Regions from separate parts of the Streptacidiphilus sp. MAP12-33 genome, predicted to be linked through region 2. Evidence: riboswitches for the same ligand, from Rfam matches in the RefSeq annotation. Region 2 holds a riboswitch; the other holds the start of a gene.
What was found. A riboswitch is a leader RNA that binds a small molecule or an ion and turns the genes downstream of it on or off. The one in region 2 is predicted to bind cyclic di-AMP.
Positions count from the first base shown of each region.

Region 1: another riboswitch for cyclic di-AMP. It lies ahead of ABH931_RS10215 (C40 family peptidase); the one in region 2 lies ahead of ABH931_RS32195 (M23 family metallopeptidase).

Region 1 covers NZ_JBGCCA010000007.1:208,470-214,159, reverse strand. Annotated here, with positions in the region: gene ABH931_RS10225 (LLM class flavin-dependent oxidoreductase) at 1-912, opposite strand; gene ABH931_RS10220 (MarR family winged helix-turn-helix transcriptional regulator) at 999-1,445, shown strand; gene ABH931_RS10215 (C40 family peptidase) at 1,438-1,905, opposite strand; cyclic di-AMP (ydaO/yuaA leader) riboswitch at 2,054-2,225, opposite strand; gene ABH931_RS10210 (SAM-dependent methyltransferase) at 2,582-3,955, shown strand; gene ABH931_RS10205 (hypothetical protein) at 3,945-4,586, shown strand; gene ABH931_RS10200 (MFS transporter) at 4,638-5,690, shown strand, end outside.
Region 2 covers NZ_JBGCCA010000039.1:78,523-84,212, forward strand. Annotated here, with positions in the region: gene ABH931_RS32180 (undecaprenyl-diphosphate phosphatase) at 1-563, shown strand, start outside; gene ABH931_RS32185 (thioredoxin family protein) at 632-1,204, shown strand; gene ABH931_RS32190 (bile acid:sodium symporter family protein) at 1,325-2,389, shown strand; cyclic di-AMP (ydaO/yuaA leader) riboswitch at 2,491-2,618, shown strand; gene ABH931_RS32195 (M23 family metallopeptidase) at 2,631-3,410, shown strand; gene ABH931_RS32200 (hypothetical protein) at 3,641-3,940, opposite strand; gene ABH931_RS32205 (hypothetical protein) at 3,961-5,550, opposite strand; gene ABH931_RS32210 (PrsW family glutamic-type intramembrane protease) at 5,666-5,690, opposite strand, start outside.

The DNA.
Region 1 (5,690 bases), on a different contig from region 2:
TCACGGTGCGACCTCCTGCCGAAGTGGCCTGATGATCTCGTTGACCAGCCACCGCACCACCCCGGGCGGGTAGGGAGCGCGCAGGCTCAGCACCAGATGCGTGAAGCCGAGCTCCACCAGCCGCGCCAGCGTCGCCCGGTCGCCCGCCGGGTCGGCGTAGTCGACGATGTACTGCACCGACCGGGTGAGCGTGCGCGGGTCGCGGCCGATCGCCGCGCAGCGCGCGTCGAGGACGCGGGCGCGCTCCGCCAGGTACTCGACACGGTTGTGCGGTGGGCCCGGGATGTTCCAGATGTCGGCGTGCTCGGCCACCAGGCGCAGGGTCCGGTCGCCCCAGCCGCCGATCAGCAGCGGCGGGCCGCCCGGCTGGACCGGCTTGGGCTCGTTGCGATGGTCGGTGAGGGTGGTGAACGGGCCGGCGAAGTCGAAGACCTTCTCGCTCCACATCGCGCGCAGGATCGCGATCGTCTCCTCCAGGCGGGCCAGGCCCTCGCCGGGGGAGACCAGCGAGAGGCCGTAGGCGGCGTACTCGGCCTCCGCGGGGTTGGGCCCGGCGACGCCGCCCGCGCCAGGCGGCTGGTGGGTGCCGCCGACGCCGAGGCCCAGGACGAGCCGTCCGCCGGAGATGACGTCCACCGTCGCGGCCATCTTGCCCAGGACGGCGGGTGGCCGGATGCGGTTGCTGGTGACCAGCAGCCCGAGCCGCAGGCGTCGCGTCCGCGCGGCCAGCGCGCTGAGCAACGTCCAGCCCTCGAGGATGGTGCCGTCCGGGGGCCCGGCGACGGGCATCAGGTGGTCCCAGAGCCAGGCGTCCTGGATCTCGGGGGTCTCGTCGGCCTCCTGCCAGACACGCAGGATCTCGTCGTAGCCGACGCGCATGGGTGTGGTCTTGACGCCGAAGCTCAGTGCCATGGCGGTGTCCTTCCCTCGGGCAACACCGTCAGGCTAGCCGATCATCAGCTCTCCTGACTATCAGGATCGTCGACTACCATGCGGGCATGACCGACGACGTGACGCCGGGCGCCCTCCAGGCCCGGCTCGGCTACCTGCTCAAGCACACCCAGCTCCGCTTCGCCGAGGCCAGTGCCCGCGCGCTCGCGCCGCTCGGGATCGACGGGCGCGAGCTGGCCGTTCTCGCGGTGTTGGCCGCGGGGGCGGCGGGGGAGCCGTTGTCGCAGGCGGAGGCGGCCGCCGCCCTCGGCGTCGACCGGACCACGATGGTGGCCCTGGCCGACGCGCTGGAGGCCAAGGGGCTGGTCGAGCGACGTCGCAGCCCCCACGACCGCCGTCGCAACGCGCTCCACGTGACCGGGCCCGGCGCGGACCTGCTGGCTCGCGCCGAGGCCGTCCGCCACGAGGTCGAGCGCGGGTTCCTCGCCCCGGTGGCGGAGGCGGGCGAGGATCCGGACGCGCTCGCGCGCCTGCTGGCGCTGCTGCTCAGTTGACCCGGCCGAACCAGACCGAGTCGGTCCAGATGTGCTCCAGCTTCACGTAGCTGCCGGAGTGCGGCGCGTGCCAGATCTCCCAGTGACCGGCGTAGATGCCGACGTGGTAGACGTACGAGCCGTAGTGGAAGAAGACCAGGTCGCCCGGCCGCAGTTGACGGAACGAGATGTGCTGGACGTGGTTGTACTGGTCCTGCGCCGTGCGCGGCAGGCGGTGGCCGGCGCGCTTGAACGCGTAGTAGGTCAGACCGGAGCAGTCGAACGAGTTGGGGCCGGTCGCGCCCCAGCGGTAGGGGTCGCCGTGCTTGGACTGGGCGATCCTGAGGGCCTTCTGCCCTATGGTGAGCGCGCTCGCGTCGGCCGAGGGGGCCGCGACGGCCGTGCCGCCGAGGAGGGCGCCGGTGGCGGCGAGGGTGGTGAGCCCCGCCTTCAGGCGCCGGCCGGTGGAGCCGTCGTTCACGCCGAGGAGCCGATTGACGCCGCTCTGCGGGCGTCGAGCGTGCCGGCCGCGGCCGGGCCCGTTCTGGTGCCCGGGCTGCCCTTGGGGGTGGTTCTGGATCTGGTTCAGGGCATGGTGACGCGCGGAATCATGGGACGCGGACATGCGGAAGCCCTTCCGGAACCGCCTACGAAAGTCGTCCCTGTCGGGTTCGGGCTCCAGAAGCTGCCCGGCCGCGCACGACACGTGCTTTGCGGCTTCACCCCAAGGCTCGGCGTTTCCCTGACGCCGTGCCGTCCTGCCTGGGTCTCCCGTTCTCGCCTGTCAGGTGTGTGTGAGCACCTGGCGTCCGACCGGTGGCGAGACTAGGCGTCCGGCCGGACCGCCCCGCCACGGTGGCGAGGACTTTGTTCGTTCGGCGGACAGTATTGGCACGTTTTTATGCCGTCTTCACGTTCCGCCAGGCCATTGTGATTCTTGTCACGCGACGTTTGGGTCGCAATTCCTGCTGCGTCCGGAGTAACGGCAAACGGATTCCAGAAATCGATTTCTCCTCGCGGGAATAGGTAATGACCTGCGTAAATGCAGAAATCGGAGGAGATCCTTCACCCGGTCGGCCCACGCCGTTTAGTGGCCCCCAAGTGGCTGGTTCCGAATCCCCTTCCGGCGGGTGCGGCCAGGCGCCTAGATTGGGCGCGTGACTGATGATCGAGACACCGGGAGCGCCGCCACGCCGCAGGGGGTCGACCGCACCGCCCTCGGCGTCGCGCTGGCCCGCGCGGCGGAGAGTGCCCGCCCGGACCGACTCTTCGACGACCCCTACGCCGCCGCGTTCCTGCGCGCCGCCGCCGTGGACGAGGGCGGGCCGCGCGAGCTCCGCACGTCCGGCCGCGAGCGGACCGAGGCGTGGCAGGCCATGTCCGCCCATCTGGTGCTGCGCACCGCCTGGTTCGACGACTACCTGCGCGAGGCGGTCGCCCCGGACGCCGGCTGCACCCAGGTGGTCCTGCTCGCCGCCGGGCTCGACTCCCGGGCCTTCCGCCTCGACTGGCCCGATGGCGTCACGCTCTTCGAGCTCGACCTGCCGGAGATGGTCGCGTTCAAGGAGGGGGTCCTCGCCGACGTCGGGGCCCACCCCCGGGTCGAGCGCCAGGTCGTGACGGTCGATCTGCGCGAGGACTGGGCGACGCCGCTGCGCGCCGCCGGGTTCGACCCCGGGCAGCCGACCGCCTGGCTGGTCGAGGGCCTGCTCGTCTACCTGGAGGCGGCGGACGCGGCCGCCCTGCTGGAACGGATCGGCAACCTCTCCGCCCCCGGCAGCCGGCTCTCCCTGGTCCGCGACGGCTCGCTGCGCCGCACCCGCGAACTGGCCGTGCGGGACCCGGCCATGGCCGGGGCCACCCGACTGTGGCGCGGAGGGCTGCGCCGCAACCACGCGCAGTGGCTGCGCCACCACGGCTGGCTCGTCCACGAGACCGGCGAGGCCGAACTGCGCGACCGCTACGGCGCCGACCGCGTCAGCGACGACTACGGCTTCCTGCTCGCGGAGCGTCCCGCGCTCGGCGAGCGCCCCCGCCGCCCCGCCGCGCGGCTGCTGGTGCTGGACCCCGAAGGCGCGGTCTTCCTGCAACGCCACCACGACGCGGAGGTCGGCCCGCACTGGGTCCTGCCGGGCGGCGGCCTCGACGAGGGCGAGGACCCCCTCGCGGGAGCGCTGCGCGAGACCGTCGAGGAGACCGGCTGGACCGACGTCGTCACCGGTCCGGAGCTGTGGCGCTGGGAGCACGACTACCACCGCGGCGACGTGGGCCTGGTCCGTCAGCACGAGGTGATCTTCCTGGCGTCCGCGCCGCGCCGCGACCCGGTCGGCGACCTGACCGCCTCCTTCGCGGCGGACGGCATCCTCGACTGCCGTTGGTTCACACCCGCCGAACTCGCCGAGGTCGAGGAGGTGCTGTGGCCGCCGCAGCTGGTCTCCCTCCTCGCCGACCTGCGGCGCGACGGCCCGCCCGCGAAGGCGGTCGACCTCGGCTACGTGCCGAACCGGCAGGAGCCGAACCATGCGGACTGACCCTGCGAGCGGCCCTGCGAGCGGCCCCGCGAGCGGTCGTGCGATCGGGGCGGCAGGACGCTGGGAGCACTGGGAGGGCCGGCTGCCGCGCTTCCTGCAGCCGCCGCCCTTCCTCACCCCTGCCCTGGACCACAGCGAGCGCGTGGTGCGGCCCCGGCTGGCGCTGCTCTACTTCTGCTCGGCCGTGATCCTGGTGCCGTGGACGATCCTGCTCTTCCTCACCCTCCCCGGCCGTGAGCGCGCCGCGCACTGGGACGTCGCCTGGGGCGGCTTCGACGCGTTGCTGATCATCGTCTTCACCGCCTGCGCGGTCCGGATACTGCGGCTGTCGCCGCGCAGCGCCATCGTGACGGCGGTCGCGGGCGCGCTGCTGGTCACCGACGCGTGGTTCGACGTGATGCTCGCCTCGACGACCCGGGACTTCGTCGAGGCGCTGGTGATGGCCCTGCTGGTGGAGCTGCCGCTGGCGGCGCTGTGCTTCCGCACCTGTTTCCGGGTGCTCTCACTGCTCGAACAGGCCCGGCCCTACCTGCGGGAACTCGGCTTCACCGTCCACCACGGCCAACTGGTGCCGCCACCGGACTGGCCCCACCCGAGCGGGCGCGGAGGTGACGCCGCGACCGGGGCGTAGGGCACGGCCGGGCGCGTCCGCTGTCGGACCCGCCTGGCATAGTGCTGCGTTATGGCGAGCGGCACGGGCGGATCACTGGGGCGGGCATTCGGATGGCTGTGGACCGCGTACGCGGTCAGCACGCTCGGGACGTGGCTCGCCTTCGAGGCGTTCCCGATCGTGGCGATCCGGGCACTGCACGTCGGCCCGATCGAGGTCTCGCTGCTCGCCGCCGCCGGCCCCGCCGTCGGCGCGGCCCTCGCGCTGCCGCTGGGCCCGTGGGTGGAGTTCCGGCGCAAGCGGCCGGTGATGGTCGGGATGGACCTGCTGCGCTTCGTGGTGCTGGTGAGCCTGCCGCTCGCCTACGTGCTCGGCGTGCTGAGCTTCGCCCAGCTGCTGTTCGCGCAGGTGGTCGTCGGCGCGGCCGACATCACCTTCAACGCGGCCAGCGGCGCCTGCCTGAAGTCGCTGCTGCCCCGCGAGGACCTGCTGCGCGCCAGCGCCCGCTTCGAGTCGACGATGTGGACCTCGTCCGTGATCGGGCCGCCGCTCGGCGGCGCGATGATCGGGATGTTCGGCCCGGTGGTCACCCTCCTGGCGGACGCCCTCAGCTACCTGCTCTCCGCCCTCGGGATCAGCGCGATGCGCACGGCCTCGCCCGAGCCCGAGCACCGCTCGGAGCGAGCCACCCGGGGCATGTCCCGCGGCGACCTGCTCGCCGGCTGGCGGTTCATCCTCGGCCACCGCACGCTGCGGCCGCTGTTCTTCAACAACCTGCTCGTCAACGGCCTGATCATGGCCAGCTTGCCGCTGCTCGCGGTCCTGATGCTGGGCCGGCTCGGGTTCGCGCCGTGGCAGTACGCGCTCGCCTTCGCCCTGCCTTGCCTCGGCGGCCTGCTGGGCTCCCGGCTGGCCCGCCCGCTCGTCGCCCGCTACGGGCGCACGCCCGTGCTGTGGACCTCGGGCGTGCTGCGGGTCTGCTGGAGCCTCGGCCTGGCCTTCGTCGGGCCCGGGGTGGCGGGGCTGGCGCTGGTCATGGTGGTCGAGTTCGGCCTGATCACCTGCTCCGCCGTCTACAACCCGGTCTTCGCCACCACCCGGCTGGAGCAGACCCCGACGGACCGC
Region 2 (5,690 bases):
AGTTCTTCCGCGAGCACCTGGGCAAGCCGGAGGTCGCCGCGTTCTTCCTGATGCTCAACGGCTTCGTGCTCTTCACCGCCGAGCGGCTCAAGCGCGGCGGCACCGGCCGCCGCCGGGCCGGGGACGCGGCCCTGCCGGGCGACGAGAACGTGGACCCCGACGTCCTCTCGGACCGGCGGATCGTCAAGCTCGGCTGGGTCAACGCGCTCTGGGTCGGCGCCGCGCAGATCGCCGCGCTGCTGCCGGGCATCAGCCGCTCCGGCGTGACCATGAGCGCCGGCATCTTCAAGGGCCTGCGCCACGAGGACTCCGCCCGCTTCGCCTTCCTGCTGGCCACCCCGGCGATCGGTGGTGCGGCCCTGCTGAAGATGCCCGGCCTGCTCGGCTCCGAGGGCGCGGGCATCCACGGCCAGCTGCTGGCCGGCAGCGTCGCCGCCTTCGTCGCGGGTTACGTCGCGGTGCGGTTCCTGGACAAGTACTTCGAGACCAAGACGCTGACCCCGTTCGCGATCTACTGCTTCGTCGCCGGTGCCGGCAGCCTCGCCTACCTGTCCTTGCAGTAGTCCCGTGGCCGGGCGGTGACGGCGCGTCGAACACTTTCCGGTGCCGCGCGGGTGTTGCACTGGACGATGTGCGACGACGACCACTGCGGGCCCTGTGCCTCCTCACACTGACCGCCCCGCTGCTCACGCTGGCCGGCTGCGTGGAGGTGGACGGGCGCGGGGCCGCCCTCGCACCGCACTACGCGCAGCCCTTCGTCAGCGTCGCGCCGGTCGCGCCCGCGCCGGTGCCGACCGGGTACGACGCCAAGGCCGACGCGGCCGGTGCGGTCGCCGCGGCGCTCGCGCGGTCGCGCCGGGACGGGCGGCCGGTCCTGGTGGAGTTCGGCGCCTCCTGGTGCGTGGACTGCCAGGCCCTGGCCCAGCGGACGACCGAGCCGGCCGTGAGGCTGTTGCTCCAGCGCGACTACCGGCTGGTCACCGTCGACGTCGGGCACTTCGACCGCAACACCGCCCTGGCGGCCCGCTGGATCGACCTCAAGCGCAGTGGCATCCCGGCGCTGGTGGTGCTCAACCCGGACGGCAGCGTCCGGGCCACCACCCAGGACGGCAGCTTCGCGGGCGCCCGCACGCTCTCCTCCGACGCGATCGCCGGACAGCTCGTGGCCTGGCTCTACCCTGTGCACCCCTCTTCCCGATCATGACGAGATTCGCTCGAAGTCATGAATCGTCGCAGGTCCGCTGGATGGTGCGGGTACGCACCTGATCTGATGCCGCCACAGGCGCACGATCAGTTGCGCACGTGTGCCGGAAGGCGGTCCACGATGAACTCCACCCTCTCCGTTCTGGTCGCGTCGGCCCAGCGACGGCTGCTCTGGATCATGTTGCTGGCCTACGCCCTCGCGGCGGGCTGGCCCGAACCGGGCCTCACGCTGCGTGCGGTGACGCCGCTCCACCTCGGCGGGGCCGCTGTCCCGCTGCAGGCCGGCCTGCTGGCCGCCGTGGTCTTCAACGCCGGGCTCACCGCCCGCGCCGAGGCGCTGCCCGGCCTGCTCCGCCACCCCCGGGCCCTGCTCGTCGGGATCGCCGCCAACGCGCTGGTGCCCACCGCCCTGCTCGCCGTCGGCGCCCTCGCGGCGGACGGCTGGCACAGCCCGCACGAGGCCCAGAGCCTGCTGGTCGGGCTCGCCCTGGTCGGCGCGATGCCGGTCGCGGCCGGGGCCACGGTCTTCGCCCAGGGCAGCGAGGGCAACGCGACGCTGACGCTGGGCCTGGTCATCGGCAGCACCCTGCTCAGCCCGCTCACCATCCCGCTCGGCCTGCACCTCGGCGGCTTCCTCGCCTCGGGCCCGTACGCGGCCGATCTGCACGCGGCGGCCGCCCACGCGTGCAGCGTCTTCGCCGTCGTGACGGTGGTCCTGCCGTGCGCGGCCGGTCTGGCGCTCGGCCGGTGGTCGCGGGCCCGGCACCCCGGCGCGCTCACCGCCGCGCTGCCCTCGGTCCGGGCGGCGAACCTGGCGGTGGTGGTCCTGCTCAGCTACACCAACGCCTGCGGCGGGCTGGGCCAGGTGGTCGCCCGCCCCGACCCGGACTTCCTGTTGCTGGTGGCCGTCGCCACCGCGGCCATGTGCGGGGGCTCGTTCCTGACGGGCTGGATCCTGGCCGGGCGCCTCGGCCTGCCGCGCGCGGACGCGATCGCGCTGGCCTACGCGTCCGGCATGAACAACAGCAGCGCGGGCGCGGTCGTCGCGGTCACCCGCCTGCCGGGGAACCCGGCGGTGCTGGTCCCGATCCTCGCGTACAGCCTGCTCCAGAAGCTGCTGGCCTCGGCATTGGGAGCGTTTGTCCGGCATGCCCGGTTCGATGACGAAACTTCAGTCGGACGGTGAGCCGGCGGGAGCAGTGGCCGCTGTGGTCCCAACTGCACCCCGGGAACCACTTGGATTCAGGCCGCTTTAGTATTAACTTTCCATAACAGTACGCACGGACGTCGTGTGTATCGCCTAATCCTCATGGAACCGGGGACCCAACGCACCTGGGGTGTATCGGCCTTACGGCCGTAGGAGACCTCCCTCTCCGAACCCGTCAGCTAACCCGGTCGGCGAAGGGACGGAAAGGAGCACGCCAGTCATGGCGGCATACCCGGCCGAGGTCGAGACCCCGGCGCCGACCGAGCAGCCCTCCCTCGCCCTGCCGCGCCAGCGCGGCGCCGCGTTGGGCCTGGCAGCGATGGCCGTCGGCGCCAGCAGCGTGATCGGCCTCGCGGGTCCCGCGCTGGCCGCGGACCACGGCGAGCGCGTCGAGCACGGCGGCGCCGCGGGTTCGCTCTTCGTCGACGAGCACGCACACGCGTCGGCGGCGCACGGCTCGGACGCCGGTTCCGCACTGCTGGACCGCATCCGCACCCAGGGCACCCCGGAGCAGCACACCGCCGCCGCGCCTGCGGCGGCATCGGCCCGCATCGAGGCCGCGGCCGCGGCCTCCGCCAAGGCCGCCGCGGCGGAGCGCGTCCGCGCCGTCGGCACCCTGGTCCCGCCGATCGCCTTCGCCGCGACGGGCCTCGGCCGCGATGCCTCCTACTGGTCCCACCTCCACCCGGGCCAGGACTTCCCGGCCCCCGCGGGCACCCCTGTCCGCGCGGTCGGCGCCGGCACCGTCACCTCGGCCGGCTGGGCCGGCTCCTACGGGTACCGCGTCGTGGAGACCCTGCCGGACGGTACGGAGATCTGGTACTGCCACCTCTCCGCGATCGCCGTCGGCCACGGGGCTGTCACTCCCGGCCAGCCCCTGGGCCGCGTGGGATCCTCCCGCGGCTTCACGTCCCCCCACGTCTACCTCGAGGTCCGCCCCGACGGCGCGGAGCCCGTCAACCCCACGGCCTGGTTCGCCGCCCACGGGCTCAGCCTGTAGGGGCAACAGGGGCACGGGGCCCTGCTCGACGTACCGCGTGCGCGACAATCACCCAGCCTTCGGCCGGGAGGTGCCCCTGAGGTGCCCCCTCCGGCGTGCGGATGGTCCTCACTGAGCAGGGCCGTCCGCACGCCGGTGGTTTCTCGCGCACGCCGTACATGAGCAGAGCCCCGCGCAGTTCCTCGCGCCCCGCAGGTTGCTGAGCTACCTGCGGGAGCTGACGGGAACCCTTACTTGCGGTCGGCCACAGCCCAGCTGGCCAGCGCCACCGTGCCCGCCACCGTGAGGACCGACGGCCAGGCGCCCAGCTTCTTCGCCAGCGGGTGGGAGCCCGCGAACGCGGCCAGGTAGAGGCCGCCCAGGCCCGCCGCCGCCTTCGGCCCGGCGGCCTTCTGCCACTGCCGCGCGGCCAAGCCGCCCGCCGCGGCGAGGGCGACGCCGCCGAGCTCACGGCGCTTCGTCGCGCGGGCGACGGCGAAGCCGCCCACGAGGCCGGTGGCGGCTATCAGCGAAGAGGGGACCTGAGCCATGGAAAGTGAACCTCCGTCAATCAGTTTGTGCGCGTGTTGTGAAGATGGAGTCCGACATAGCCGATGTAAATCCGGCCCGTTCCCGAGCAGTCGTCGTGGTAATGCAGTCGCGGTGCCGTACCGCCCCCGCCTATTCGCAGGTGGGCGCCCATGAAGACCCGGCCTGAGGAGTCGACCTCCACCGGGACGGGCAGCAGCCGCTCCCGCTTCCACTTGGCGTTCGTGCTCACCGTGCGGGACTCGCCGCGGATCACCTTGCGCGGCGGGAAGGGGTGGCAGTCGGGCGGGGTGTTCTCACACCAGCTGCGGAAGTCGCCGCCGGCCGAGCCCGCCTTCGCGGACTCCGCGTAGTCCTGGAGGGCCAGCAGCGCGTCCCAGGTCATCCGGACCCAGGTCGGGTGGTCGGTCTGCTCGTCCAGCTCCTTCGTCAGCCGCGCGTCGCCGGTGAAGTCGAGCAGCGGGAACTCGTCCAGGCGGTCCAGCAGCTCCGCGAAGGTCGCGGGCTCCGCGTCCTGCGGACGCACCGGGCGGCCGGAGAGCGTGCGCAGCTTCGTGCGGACCGCGCGCAGCTCGCTGTACTGCTCGTCGTACTCCGCCGCCAGCAGCGACTCGCGCTCCTCCGCGGCCCGCAACCAGCGCCGGACCTCCTGGAGCTCCTCCGCGCGGGCCCGCTGCTCGTGGGCCTCCTCCTCCTCGTGGTCCACGAGCAGGCCACCGGGCTGGATCGCGTCCGCCTCGGGCAGGCCCTCGGGCCGCAGCGGCGGCAGGCCGACCAGCTGGTCCGGCAGGGGAGCCTGCACCGCCAGCCGCCGAGGCAGCCAGGCCAGCAGCCCGGACGCCCGGCGCAGGTTCTCCTCGATCGTCGAACGGGACATCACCCGGTGCCGCGACGCTTCCGGCGCCCAGGCCGGGTCCAGGCCCGGCAGGTACGTGCGGACCGCCCCGCCGTAGACCCGGTGGTGCTCCAGCGCGGCGTTGAACGTCCGCTCCGCGCCGGGCGCGAGGGCGTAGAGGACGGCGATGCCGCTGCAGCTGCGCAGCAGCGGATCGACGGTGTCGTCGAGCCAGTCCTCGAAGTCGGTGTGCAGCGGCGTGCTGGCCACGACGATCGGCAGCCGCCGGTCCGGGTCGCACAGCTCGTCGAGGATGGTGTCGACGTCGGCGCGCTCGATCACGCCGGGCAACGCGTGCACCCGCGCCGAGCCGGGCTGCTCGCCCTCCGTCGCGTCCAGCACGTCCAGCAGGCCCCGGGCCAGCGCCGGGACCGGCGCCTTGGCGGGCTCCTCGCCGCGCACCGGCAGTTGCTCCGCGTCCAGCTGGACCCAGGTGCGGCCGTCCTTGGCCGTGGCCACGGTCAGCGAGGTCTGCCAGATCCCCTGCACGGTGAACTCGCGCAGCCGCCAGCGGGCCAGCCGCCCCTGCACGGCCTTGCCACGCGCCACCTGGTCGAGCACGGCCTGCGGCCCGACCCGGCGCCGCCCGTTTCCGGTGCCCGGCTCGTCGTAGTGCAGCGCCTTGAGCCATTGGCGCAACTGCTGTTCGGCCAGGGCAACAGTCTCCTGATGCCCGTGCCCACTGGTCACGGCCATCCGGTAGATGCCATCGGTCACCGGCGCTGCCTCCTGACGCTGTGTCGGCGTCGCCGCACGTCAGTGTGCGGATATCAAGAACAACGCGTCGGGGGGTGCTGATGGTTCCGGTACGGCCCAAGTCAGCGTGCGGGAATCACGGCCCGGCGGGCGGGTCTTGG